4 regions of the Bacillus sp. AC266 genome follow, and region 1 is predicted to be linked to each of the others. Evidence: riboswitches for the same ligand, from Rfam matches in the RefSeq annotation. Region 1 holds a riboswitch; each other region holds the start of a gene.
The links. A riboswitch is a leader RNA that binds a small molecule or an ion and turns the genes downstream of it on or off. The one in region 1 is predicted to bind S-adenosylmethionine.
Positions count from the first base shown of each region.

Region 2: linked by a shared signal. The riboswitch ahead of AC0IXC_RS25130 (methionine ABC transporter ATP-binding protein) and the one ahead of AC0IXC_RS20910 (LLM class flavin-dependent oxidoreductase) in region 1 are both predicted to bind S-adenosylmethionine.
Region 3: linked by a shared signal. The riboswitch ahead of AC0IXC_RS01685 (M20 family metallopeptidase) and the one ahead of AC0IXC_RS20910 (LLM class flavin-dependent oxidoreductase) in region 1 are both predicted to bind S-adenosylmethionine.
Region 4: linked by a shared signal. The riboswitch ahead of mtnW (2,3-diketo-5-methylthiopentyl-1-phosphate enolase) and the one ahead of AC0IXC_RS20910 (LLM class flavin-dependent oxidoreductase) in region 1 are both predicted to bind S-adenosylmethionine.

Region 1 covers NZ_CEEDEC010000005.1:184,450-187,602, forward strand. Annotated here, with positions in the region: gene AC0IXC_RS20905 (ATP-grasp domain-containing protein) at 59-1,015, opposite strand; gene AC0IXC_RS20910 (LLM class flavin-dependent oxidoreductase) at 1,008-2,066, opposite strand; SAM riboswitch class I at 2,149-2,255, opposite strand; gene AC0IXC_RS20915 (hypothetical protein) at 2,517-2,723, shown strand; gene AC0IXC_RS20920 (hypothetical protein) at 2,973-3,153, opposite strand, start outside.
Region 2 covers NZ_CEEDEC010000008.1:24,671-27,823, reverse strand. Annotated here, with positions in the region: gene AC0IXC_RS25135 (methionine ABC transporter permease) at 1-569, opposite strand, end outside; gene AC0IXC_RS25130 (methionine ABC transporter ATP-binding protein) at 559-1,578, opposite strand; SAM riboswitch class I at 1,704-1,808, opposite strand; gene AC0IXC_RS25125 (cysteine hydrolase family protein) at 2,050-2,595, shown strand; gene pruA (L-glutamate gamma-semialdehyde dehydrogenase) at 2,926-3,153, opposite strand, start outside.
Region 3 covers NZ_CEEDEC010000001.1:335,174-338,326, forward strand. Annotated here, with positions in the region: gene AC0IXC_RS01680 (AAA domain-containing protein) at 1-1,758, shown strand, start outside; SAM riboswitch class I at 1,834-1,935, shown strand; gene AC0IXC_RS01685 (M20 family metallopeptidase) at 2,024-3,153, shown strand, end outside.
Region 4 covers NZ_CEEDEC010000002.1:767,792-770,944, reverse strand. Annotated here, with positions in the region: gene AC0IXC_RS11650 (aminotransferase class I/II-fold pyridoxal phosphate-dependent enzyme) at 1-928, shown strand, start outside; SAM riboswitch class I at 993-1,098, shown strand; gene mtnW (2,3-diketo-5-methylthiopentyl-1-phosphate enolase) at 1,163-2,407, shown strand; gene AC0IXC_RS11640 (2-hydroxy-3-keto-5-methylthiopentenyl-1-phosphate phosphatase) at 2,404-3,063, shown strand; gene AC0IXC_RS11635 (methylthioribulose 1-phosphate dehydratase) at 3,060-3,153, shown strand, end outside.

The sequences.
Region 1 (3,153 bases):
ATGTGCTATCTCTTCTTTTTTCCTATATTTGCACCAGAACCTTATTTTTTAATCAACGTTATTTAACTGACTCTACTTGTTTTTCTAATTCTATTCCAAGGAATTTAGCAAGCTCAAGCATACCAAATTGATTCGCTACAGACTCTGCGTCAGAATTATAGTTTGTGTTTGTATTAATATCATACGTATAAATTGTTCCATCCGAACTGCGAATAAATTCAATACCAGCAACGGTAATTTTATTTTCTTTCAAAAACTCTTTGTACTTTTCAATAATTGGCTCTTGGAAGTCCGATATAATTTCAAATTTTGTTGACGACTCTTTCTTACTCTCTTCTCCTACTGGGCAAAAAGCATCTTGAATAGAGCATACATCTGCCGGGCAAAGCTCAAATCCTTCTGATGTATCTACTTTAACTGCATATACAAACTGACCGCCTACAAACTCACAACGTGTAATATATGGTTCTGGCGCTTCAATATATTGCTGGATTAAAGTAATTCCATCAATAGGTTCTTCAAATGTCGGACCATCCAAATATTGTTCTAAAGCATCAATGGAATGAAACAGTTGAACACCAAGGCCTTTACCTGCACGGTTATGCTTTGTAATGAACGGTACTTCCCCTAACTCCCTTGCTGCTTTTACTATATTATCACGGCCAACAGCACCAATTGTTTTCGGCACTTGTATCCCAAAATTTCTTAATGCTGCATATTGATTCAATTTACTTACTTCAAGACGTAACGCTCGAGACCCATTAAATACTGTTCGTCCGTATCCCTCTAGCCAAGCAAGAACCCCTTCAGTCAATTCAGGTGCATATCGATGCCCTCTCGTATGTGAAGAGGCACTCATACGGCTATAAAAAACACCTTGGGGAGGTTCTTGTTCTAACGAAATTGTTCCTTCATCTAAAAACCATTCCTCATAAGGTAACTCCAGTTCTTCCAATCTTTTCACTAAATGATCCGTCCATTCCTTATTCTCATGTAATATGTAAATTTTACTCATTTGTAATCAATTCCTTTCTTTTTGCTTCAACTAACGGCATCACTTTTTCAGAAAATCGTTTCATCTCTTCAAGCTGCGGTGAAAATTGTAAAAGTAATAACGTAACACCCACTTTTTCAAAAGCAAGTATCCTTTCTGCAATTTGTTCTGGTGTTCCGATTAAATTAGGACGTAATCCGCGATTAGATACGGAATAATCATTTAGCTTCACTTGCTGTTCCAAATGCGATTTACTAATAAAATCTTGGTAACCCGCATAACCTAGAGCATCGTCTTTCACATCCGTTATACGTCTCCATTCTTCTAACGCCTCTTCTTCTGTATCACGACAAATGACATAAGCCGCGAGCCCGAATGACTGCAATGGCTCCTCTGTGACTTTCTTTCTACGATTCTTCATATCTTCTATTTTCACAAATACTTCTTCCACTGTTCCGCCATGCATTACATATGCATCCGCGTGATTTACAATGACCTCTTTTCCTCGCTCACTCTCACCACCTGCATAGATCTTAATGCCTTGTTTCTGCACAGGTTTTGGACTTAAATGTGTATGATGAAGCTCATAAAAGTTCCCTTTATAAGAAAACTCTTCTTCTTTCCAAAGTTCCTTCAAAATTGTTACAAATTCCTCTGTGCGATCATATCGTTCATCATGTGCGGTAAATATCCCGCCGTACTGTCTCGCTTCTTCTTCCCACCATGCTGAAACTACATTCAATGTAAAACGGCCATTACTTAATTGATCGATATTTGCTGCCATTTTCGCTGTAACTGCTGGATTGTGGAAGCCAGGTCTTACAGCTGTCATAATCTCTAATTTATCCGTTACTGCTGCAAGTGCTGCCGCAGTTGTCCACGCTTCTAAACTTGGTGCTGAAACACCTTTTATATCATTTAAATTTAATTCTGCTATAAGTGTTGTTGAAAAACCTAATTGTTCTGCCGCTTGCGCTGTTTGTTTTGCATACTCAAACGTAGGCGGCATAGATTCATCATCTACATTTCGAAGCCATCCCCCAAAAATCGGCAACCAAAAACCATACTCCACTACCTATTCCCCCTTTATCTTTTAGCCATAAAAAAAGCTACTCTTATCGAAATAAGAGTAGCCTTCTTGACTAAGTGAACCGCTCTTATCTTTCAGGTGTTTTTTCACCTGCAGGATTTGGCACCTTTCGTCTAAAACGAGGTTGCCGAAGTTTCATAGGGCCCGTCCCTCCACTTCTCAACATAAGAATTGTTTGATTTCCATTTATTATAATCATCAGAATAATAAAACTCAATACTTTAATACTTATTTTTCCGATAAACATTAAATGATATATGAAACATCATATTGTTATAGAGATTTATAGGGTGTTGTTTTACTTGCGGATATATAAAGGGGTATGTTGTATCATGTCGAAAACATCATTTATAACCAAGTTGCTTTACTTCTATCGTAAAGGAGATAGAGAATACGCCAAAATAAATATCAACCTAAAGAGGTGTTAGTAACATGAAAAATAAACGATGCGAGAATTGTGGTTCTACTACATTTAAAGAAGGAAGAGTTGGATCTGCTTATCATGCATATGTTTGTGAAGATGAATCTAGTAGATTCTTTTCAGGAGGGAAACGTTCCAAACTATTAACCACATTTTGTTTAGAGTGCGGTGAGGTGCAATCATTTAGAGTTGAAAAACCGGAGATATTTAAAGAATAAAATAATACTAATTACATATTATGCAGATGTTTATTAATGATACAGTAGGAATGATAACAACGGACGATTTCGCTACAACTAGAGTAAATACACCAATCATATTAATAAAAAAACAAGGAACCTATTAGTTGGTTCCTTGTTTTTTTAGCTAAAGCAGACTTCTTTGGAGAACCCAAATAAAAGTTAAATCGACTCCTATTTAACATTTCCCTTCAGATATATGACAGTAAAGAATACATCATCACGGTGTCAGCAAGCAAAAGTGTATTCTGCATTTCTGAAAACAGTAGATGGCAGATTGTGACCTGCTGAATCTGCTAAGAAAGAATATACAAGAACATCCTTAACATCATCTTTATTTCCACTAACGATGACATCAAGAAAATCTTCTATTTCGAATTCTGGCGTAAACAACACAATCTTAGTTGTT
Region 2 (3,153 bases), on a different contig from region 1:
GACGTATCAAAGCGTTGATAACCATATGTCATTGCTAAGTCACCAAGACCGCCACCACCGACAAGTCCTGCGACTGCAGAAAATTCAATTAAACCGACCGTCATAAACGTGACACCTAGGATCAATGGTGCTAAAGCTTCTGGTACGAGGATTTCAAAAACAATTCTAAGTGGTGAAGCGCCCATTGCTTGTGCTGCTTCAATTACTCCTTTCGGAACAGAAACAAGATTGGTTTCAACCATTCTAGCAATACCAATTGATGCGACTAACGTCATTGGGAAGATTGCTGCAGCCGTTCCAATCGTCGTTCCAATAACACTTCTTGTTAGTGGGCTTAAAGCTACTAAAAAGATAATGAATGGAACCGGACGAATTGTATTAATTATGATATTAAGAATAGAAAAGACCCATTTATTTTCTAAAAAATTCCCTTTTCTCGTCACATACAACAGTAAACCTAGAGGTATACCAAGAATTGTAGCAAATATAAGGGTTACAATTACCATTAAGAGGGTATCCCCCGTCGCATCTAATATGCGAGGCCAAAATATACTCCAATCAACTCGCATGAGCTTCTACCTCCTTCAGCTGCACTTGCAGTCTTAGATGTTGTAATGCTTTTTGAATTTCTTTCTGTTCACCTTGTAGTTCTACAAGAAGATTTCCAAATAGCACATTTTGGAGTTCAATAATATTTCCATAAAGAACATTTACATCGACGTTATAGTTTTTCGCAATATATGATAGTACAGGCTGTCCTGTCTCTTCCCCAGTAAAAGTCAGGCGATAAATCTGACCTCCGTTTTGAATTTTCGCTAGAACACTTTCTGGTAAGTGATCATTAATAACAGAGCGTACAAAATTTTGAGTGGTCTTTGTTTTTGGTTGTGTGAAAACGTCAAACAGTTTTCCTTCCTCAATTACTTTTCCTTTTTCCATAACGGCTACACGGTGACAAATTTCTTTCACAACGTGCATTTCATGTGTAATAAGTAGGATCGTTAAATTGTACTCTCTATTTACTTTCTTTAATAAATTTAAGATTTCTGTTGTTGTTTCCGGATCTAAAGCTGATGTTGCCTCATCACATATGAGAATATCCGGTGATGTCGCAAGTGCTCTTGCAATCCCAACACGCTGCTTTTGTCCACCTGATAACTGTTCTGGATAATAGTTCGCTTTATCTTCTAAACCAACAAATTTTAGTAGTTCATTCACTCTTTCTTTTATCTCATTCTTCGGCAATTTCGCTAACCTTAATGGATAAGCAATGTTCCCAAACACCGTTCTTGAATTAAATAGATTAAAACTTTGAAAAATCATCCCAATTCTTTGTCTTAGTTTCCGTAATTCTTTCGCCGATAATGATGTAATATCTTTATCATCTATTGAAATTGTTCCTGCAGTTGGTCTTTCTAACATATTTACTAAACGTAATAGCGTACTCTTTCCAGCACCACTAAATCCGATAATGCCAAAAATTTCGCCCTTTTCAACTGACAGCGTTACATCCTCAACCGCATGAACAGATTGCCCACCTGATTCATATACTTTACTTACATTGTTAAAAGAAATCATTTTCTTCCCTCCTATATGCTGTAAAACTTGAAGTAGAGCTTTCGAGGTAAAATAAAAAGTGCTCTCCTTCTTATCAGTAATAAAAGATAAGAAGGAGAGCACTTTTATATGTACTCATTCACATCTTCTCATCTTCCAAGCCTTTATAGGCTTGCTGGAGTTAGCACGGTATTAAAAAACCCGTTGCTGAGGTATCGTAGGGCCAGTCCCTCCACCTCTCTGGATAAGAGTGTATCGATTTAATTGTCGTTTAATTAAGTCTTATTATAGAACTCAGAATAATGAGAGTCAATACATTTTTCGGAAAAATATTAATTATTTCTCTATTTGAATTTTAAAATAAGAAGTAACAATACAATAGTGATTTTTAAAGTTATGTAAAATCCTTCTCACTCATACTTTTAAAAAGGAGAATCTTCTCTACTCATTGAATAACATTATTTGAATATGAAATCGGAGGAAGATAGATATATGAAAACAGCTCTTTTGCTCGTCGACATTCAAAATGATTATTTTCCAAGCGGAATGATGGAATTACGTAATCCAGTAGAAGCAAGTGAATATGCTAGTCAGCTACTACAACATTTTAGAATAAGAAACGAACCTATTTTTCATATCCAACATGTAGCTATAAAAGATAGCGCTACTTTTTTCCTACCCAATACAGAAGGTGTCCATATTCACGAAAATGTCCGTCCACTTAGAGAGGAAACCGTGATCCTTAAACATTATCCAAATAGCTTCCGAGAAACTGATCTTCTAGAACAATTACAACGTTCAGGAATTGAGCACGTCGTAATATGCGGGATGATGACCCATATGTGTATTGATGCTACAGTAAGAGCTGCTTTTGATTTTGGCCTTCACTGTACCGTAATACACGATGCTTGTGCTACAAAAGATCTTTCATTTAAGAATGCTACTATACCAGCTGTTTATATTCATAATACAATTTTGGCGAGTTTAAATGGAGTATACGCAAATATAATGAGTACAGAAGAGTTTTTAGCGACCTAAAAAAACACTCCTTTCAGTTAGCAAAGCCGAAAGGAGTGTTCTCTTGTCTAACCATAGATTTTCTTTCAAATTGTATTATACAGGAAATCCTCAAAATGAATACTAAAAAATATGACTAATAAGTCAATTTTTCTCGCTGTTTTGTTTCTATTTTCATGTTTATCCCGATATTAACAGGGTTTAACTAATTCAAAAGAACAAATAGTAATATTTGGAAAACTTTTCTTGATTGAAATTAACTAGCTTCTATAAAATCGATTACTTCTGCTATAGAGAGTTTCTCAAAAAGAAAAGATCTTCACAGTCTGTGAAGATCTTTTCTACTATTTCTTATAAAGTTTCAGAAGTAGTTTTTGCTTGCATGTGAAGTGCTAAGTAGTCAGGACCACCAGCTTTAGAGTCTGTACCAGACATGTTAAAGCCACCGAATGGTTGGTAACCTACGATTGCACCAGTACATCCACGGTTGAAGTATAAGTTACCAACGTGGAAGTCTTCGCGTGCTTTTTCAATATGGTCACGGTTGTTAGAAAGAACTGCTCCTGTTAAACCGTATTC
Region 3 (3,153 bases), on a different contig from region 1:
GGAACAGGGAAGTCTTACAATTTATCGCGTATTATTTCTGCTCATTATCAAAAAGGAAAATCGGTACTTGTGTTAGCTCATAGTAATGCGGCAGTAGACGTATTAATGAGTGAAGTAACGAAGCAAATTGAGAAGAAGAAGAAATGGACGCCTGGAGAAATTGTTCGTTACGGTTATAGTCAACATGAACATATACGAAATCATGAAACGTTACTTGCATCGAAGTTAGTTGAAACGACGAATGGATCTTGGGGAGAAGAAAGACTCTATTTAGAAGAGACACGACAAGATCTTCGTGAAAAGATTTTATCATATAAAGCGACTTCTGCTGATAAGAAGCGTATACAAGAGATTGAAAGTGATCTTCGAAAGCAAAAAGCGAAAATTAAAGAAGTAGAAAAAGAATACATTGAAAACGCGAAAGTAATCGGCGCAACTTTATCGAAATGTGCAATTGATTCACTTATTTATGAGCGTACATTTGATTTAGTTGTCGTAGATGAAGTAAGTATGGCTTATGTTCCGCAAATCGCATTAGCTGCTTCACTTGGGAAACGTATTGTCGTTTGTGGTGACTTTTTACAGTTACCTCCGATTGCGATGGCGAACCATGAACTCGTTCGAAAATGGCTCGGTGAAGATATGTTTTATCATGCAGGGATTGTTGATTCTGTAAATAAATCAGAAGCACATCCGAACCTTTTTATGCTGCAGGAGCAAAGACGTATGCATACGGATATATCGAAGTTTACGAATTCATTTATTTATAAAAATAGAGTGTACGATCATCCATCTGTTTCAGAGCGTAAAGAACTTGCGAAACTGCAACCGTTCGCAAATGAGGCGAGTGTTTTATTTGATACGAGCTTAATGGGAGCCTTTTCTTTAAAAGACGCAGCTTCCGGTTCTCGTTTTAATATTATGTCTGGTTTAGTAGCGATGCAAATGATGTTAATTGGATTGTTAGACGGTGTTCAATCTATCGGTGTAGTTACGCCTTACAGGGCACAGTCCCGCTTTTTATCAACGTGCATTAGAGAAATGTTGCAGAGAACGAAATATCAAAACATACCAGTTTTAGCGGCGACGGTTCATAAGTTTCAAGGTTCTGAAAAAGATATGATGATTTTTGATACAGTGGATAGTTATCCGCAAGAACGACCTGGCGTGTTATTCTTTGACCATAAAAATCATCGCCTCGTCAACGTTGCAGTGACAAGGGCGAGAGGGAAGTTCATTCAATTATCAGATTGCCATTATATGCGTAAAAACCTTTCGAGAAAACAAGCGTTATCACAATTAACAGCTCATATAGAACGTCACGGAGATGTATATGATCGCACGACATCAAGACAATTGTGGGAGCGGAAAATTTCGAAACGTTTACGCTGGTTTATGGAAATGAATCTTGAAGAGCCGAAAGGGTTATTGAAAGATATTTTAGCCGCAAAACAAAAAATTATTATTTCACTTCCAAGTACAAAGCAAGTGGATAAGCGAGTCTGGCAAGCGTTAATGCGTACAAATGCGCAAATAACAGTGTATAGTGATGGACCAGTTCCGTTAAAAAATGTAAAGTTACAAAGACAAAATAAAGCATTCCCGTTTATCGTAATCGATGATGAAATCTTTTGGGCAGGAGCACCTCTTACATCTCAAATGATGTTTGAAGGTAGTATGGAATTTCCGTACGTATGTGCAAGATTACAAGCACCTGAAACAATTGGCGTATTAAAAGGGTTTTTAGATATTCGGTAAATTCAGATAGGAATTCCTTGACTTTTGCCTGGAATGAACTTAGAATGAAAATAATTTAATACAATTTTATGAAAATTCTTATCACGAGAGGTTGAGGGACTGGCCCTATGACACCTCGGCAGCGGATTCTTTATGAATACTGTGCCAATTCCAGCAAGGTAACTTGAAAGATAAGAAAGAAGCTCATTTTGACTGTATATACAGAAGCCTCTTTCTATCTTTTAGAAAGAGGCTTTTTTACGTGAAAATAAAAGGAGGAAGAAAAATGGGAGCGACAGGAGTAACGTCACAAAGAAAAACAATTGAAGAGAGTATAGAAAGAAATAAGGAAAAGTACATAGAAACAAGTCATAATATTCATGCGAATCCGGAGATTGGTAACCAAGAATTTTACGCATCAAGAACGTTAAGTTTGTTGTTAGGAAGCGCAGGATTTCAGTTGCAGCACAATATAGCTGGTCATGAAACAGGGTTCATCGCACGAAAAAGTTCCGGGAAACAAGGACCAGTTATCGCATTTTTAGCCGAGTATGACGCTTTACCAGGACTCGGTCATGCATGTGGTCACAATTTAATTGGCACAATTAGCGTTGCAGCAGCGATCGCGTTATCAGAAACGCTTGAGGAAATCGGGGGAGAAGTTGTCGTGTTCGGAACACCAGCAGAAGAGGGCGGGCCAAATGGTAGCGCAAAATCGAGTTATGTGAAAGCTGGCTTATTTAAAGATGTTGATGCGGCGCTTATGATTCATCCGAGCGGAAAAACAGCTCCAACGAGTCCATCACTAGCGGTCGATCCACTTGATTTTCATTTTTACGGAAAAACAGCTCATGCAGCGGCCTCACCAGAAGAAGGAATTAACGCATTAGATGCGATTATCCAGCTTTATAACGGTATTAATGCACTTCGCCAACAACTTCCGTCAGATGTGAGAATTCATGGTGTTATTACTGAGGGCGGAAAAGCACCTAATATTATTCCTGACTACGGCGCAGCAAGGTTCTTCATCCGCGCAGCAACGAGAAAAAGATGTGCGGAAGTAACAGAAAAAGTAAGAAATATTGCACAAGGGGCAGCGTTAGCAACAGGCACAAAAGTAAAAATTCATCAATTCCAAAATGAAATCGATGAACTACTCGTAACAAAAACATTTAATGACGTCGTAGCCGAAGAGTTAGAACTACTAGGTGAAGAGGTAAACCGTAAAGAAAGAGTAGGAATTGGCTCAACAGATGCAGGAAATGTAAGCCAAGTTGTACCGACAATTCATCCGTACATTAAAATCGGTCCAGATGATTTAATTGCGCATACGAATGAATTTAGAGAAGCAGCACGTTCAGAATTAGGAGATAAAGCGCTAATTACATCCGCAAAAGCACTAGCAAATACGGCGTA
Region 4 (3,153 bases), on a different contig from region 1:
TCAACGTGAATATGATGTAGTAGTAAATCCAAAAACTGAAGTTGCTATTTTGTTTGGCGGAAAGGCTGGATTAGTAGAATTACCAGTTTGTTTTACAAACCCTGGTGATACTATTCTCGTTCCAGATCCAGGCTATCCAGATTATTTATCAGGAGTTGCTTTAGCAAAAGCACAATTTGAAACAATGCCGCTTATTGCAGAAAATAATTTTTTACCGGATTATACAAAAATTGATGACTCTGTTGCGGAGCGAGCAAAGTTAATGTTTTTAAACTATCCAAATAACCCTACCGGTGCTACTGCATCAAAAGATTTTTTTGATGCAACCATTCATTTTGCTAATAAACATAATATATTAGTTGTTCACGATTTTGCTTACGGTGCTATCGGATTCGATGGTCAAAAGCCTGTTAGTTTCTTGCAAGCAGACGGAGCTAAAGATACAGGTATTGAGATTTACACTTTATCGAAAACTTTCAATATGGCTGGATGGCGTATTGCTTTTGCAGTAGGAAATGAAAGTGTCATCGAAACTATTAACCTATTGCAAGATCATATGTATGTTAGTATTTTTGGTGCAGTTCAAGATGCTGCCCGCGAAGCACTATTAGGCTCGCAGTCTTGTGTGGTAGATCTTGTTAATAGTTATGAATCTCGGAGAAATGCTCTTATTTCAGCTTGTCACTCAATTGGTTGGAAAGTAAACATTCCAACAGGATCATTCTTTGCATGGCTTCCTGTTCCAAAAGGATATACATCTGAGCAATTTTCTGACATTTTACTAGAAAAAGCACACGTTGCAGTTGCTCCTGGTGTTGGATTTGGTGAGCACGGCGAAGGGTATGTCCGTGTTGGTCTCTTGCATACGGAAGATAGATTACGAGAAGCAATTAATCGAATTGATAAATTAAATTTTTTCAAAAAGTAATTGACAACATAAAAAATATCTGACAAAATTCAGTTATCTTAAAAATTTAAACATTTCTAAATACTTCTTATCAAGAGCAGGTGGAGGGACGAGCCCGACGAAACCCGGCAACCGATCTACAATTGTAGACACGGTGCTAATTCTCGCAGCATTATGCTGACAGATAAGGAGCTGGTTGTAAAAAAACCTCTCCTTAGCTGAGAGGTTTTTTTATTTAACTAGGAGGGTATAACAATGAGCGGAATTATAGCGACATATTTAATCCACGATGATTCTCACAACTTAGAAAAGAAAGCAGAACAAATTGCAATCGGTTTAACAATTGGTTCATGGACTCATTTACCACACTTATTACAAGAACAATTAAAACAACATAAAGGCAATGTCATTCATATTGAAGCGTTAGACGAACAAGAACATATTAACTCTTATCTTGGCAAAAAAGTATCACGTGGACTCATTAAAATTCATTATCCATCGCTGAACTTTAGCCCTGACTTACCAGCCATTTTGACAACAACATTTGGAAAACTTTCGTTAGATGGAGAAATTAAACTAATTGATTTAACATTCTCAGACGAATTAAAGAAACAGTTCCCTGGACCAAAATTTGGAATTGAAGGCATCCGAAACCTTTTACAAGTTCAAGATCGACCTCTTCTAATGAGTATTTTCAAAGGGATGATAGGACGGAATATTGGATATTTAAAAACTCAACTACGCGATCAGGCAATTGGAGGCGTAGATATTGTAAAAGATGATGAAATTTTATTCGAAAACTCATTAACACCACTTATAAAAAGAATTGAATCTGGTAAAGAAGTTTTACAATCTGTATACGAAACTTACGGGCATAAAACTTTATACGCAGTAAATTTAACAGGTCGAACTTATGATTTAAAAGAAAACGCGAAACGTGCGGTGGTAGCTGGAGCAGACATTCTTTTATTTAATGTATTTTCTTATGGATTAGATGTACTGCAAGCACTTGTAGAAGACGATGAAATTCCAATTCCTATTATGGCACACCCTGCTTTAAGTGGCGCATATTCATCATCGAAACTATACGGTTTCTCTTCTCCATTACTACTTGGAAAATTACTACGTTACGCTGGTGCTGATTTCTCTTTATTCCCATCACCATACGGCAACGTTGCATTAGAAAAAGAGGAAGCTCTTCTCATTACAGCAGCATTAACTGAGGAAGACCACTATTTCAAGAAAAGTTTTTCTGTTCCATCTGCTGGAATTCATCCTGGTTTCGTTCCCTTTATTTTACGAGATTTTGGTAAGGATGTTGTTATTAATGCCGGCGGCGGGATTCATGGGCATCCAAATGGAGCTCAAGGTGGTGGCAAAGCTTTCCGTGCTGCAATTGAAGCTACTTTACAAGGTAAACCACTCCATGAAGTGGATGAAATAAATTTGCATAGCGCACTACAAATATGGGGAAATCCTTCTCATGAGGTGAAATTATGAGTATTCAAGTATTTTGTGATTTCGATGGTACGATTACAAATAACGATAATATCATGTCCATTATGGAAAAATTCGCACCACCAGAAGCAGAGGAAATAAAGCAAAAAATTTTATCGCAAGAACTTTCTATTCAAGAAGGTGTTTCTCAATTATTTCGATTAATACCTATTAATCTACACGATGATATTATTCAGTTTTTACAAGAAACTGCTGAAATCCGTACAGGTTTTCATGAATTCATACAATTCATTAATGAAAATAACATTTCCTTTTACGTTATATCAGGTGGAATGGATTTCTTCGTCTATCCACTCTTACAAGAAATAATCCCTAAAGAACAAATTTATTGTAATGCAACTGACTTTTCAGGAGAATTTGTTGAAGTGAAATGGCCGCACCCTTGTGACGAGCAATGTCAGCATAGTTGTGGTCTCTGTAAATCATCATTAATTCGTAAACTAAGCTCTAAAGATGATTTTCATATTGTGATTGGAGATTCTATTACTGATTTACAAGCAACAAAACAAGCAGATAAAGTATTCGCCCGTGACTTCCTTATTACAAAGTGTGAAGAAAATCGTATTGCTTATACACCGTTTGAAACATTTCACGATGTTCTAGCTGAACTAAAACATTTGTTGGAGGTGAAATTATGAAACAACTTTTTCGTCAATGGTATGACTTAAGTGAAATTAAAAAAGAATTAACAACTCGGAATTGGTTTCCAGCAACGAGTGGAAATATTT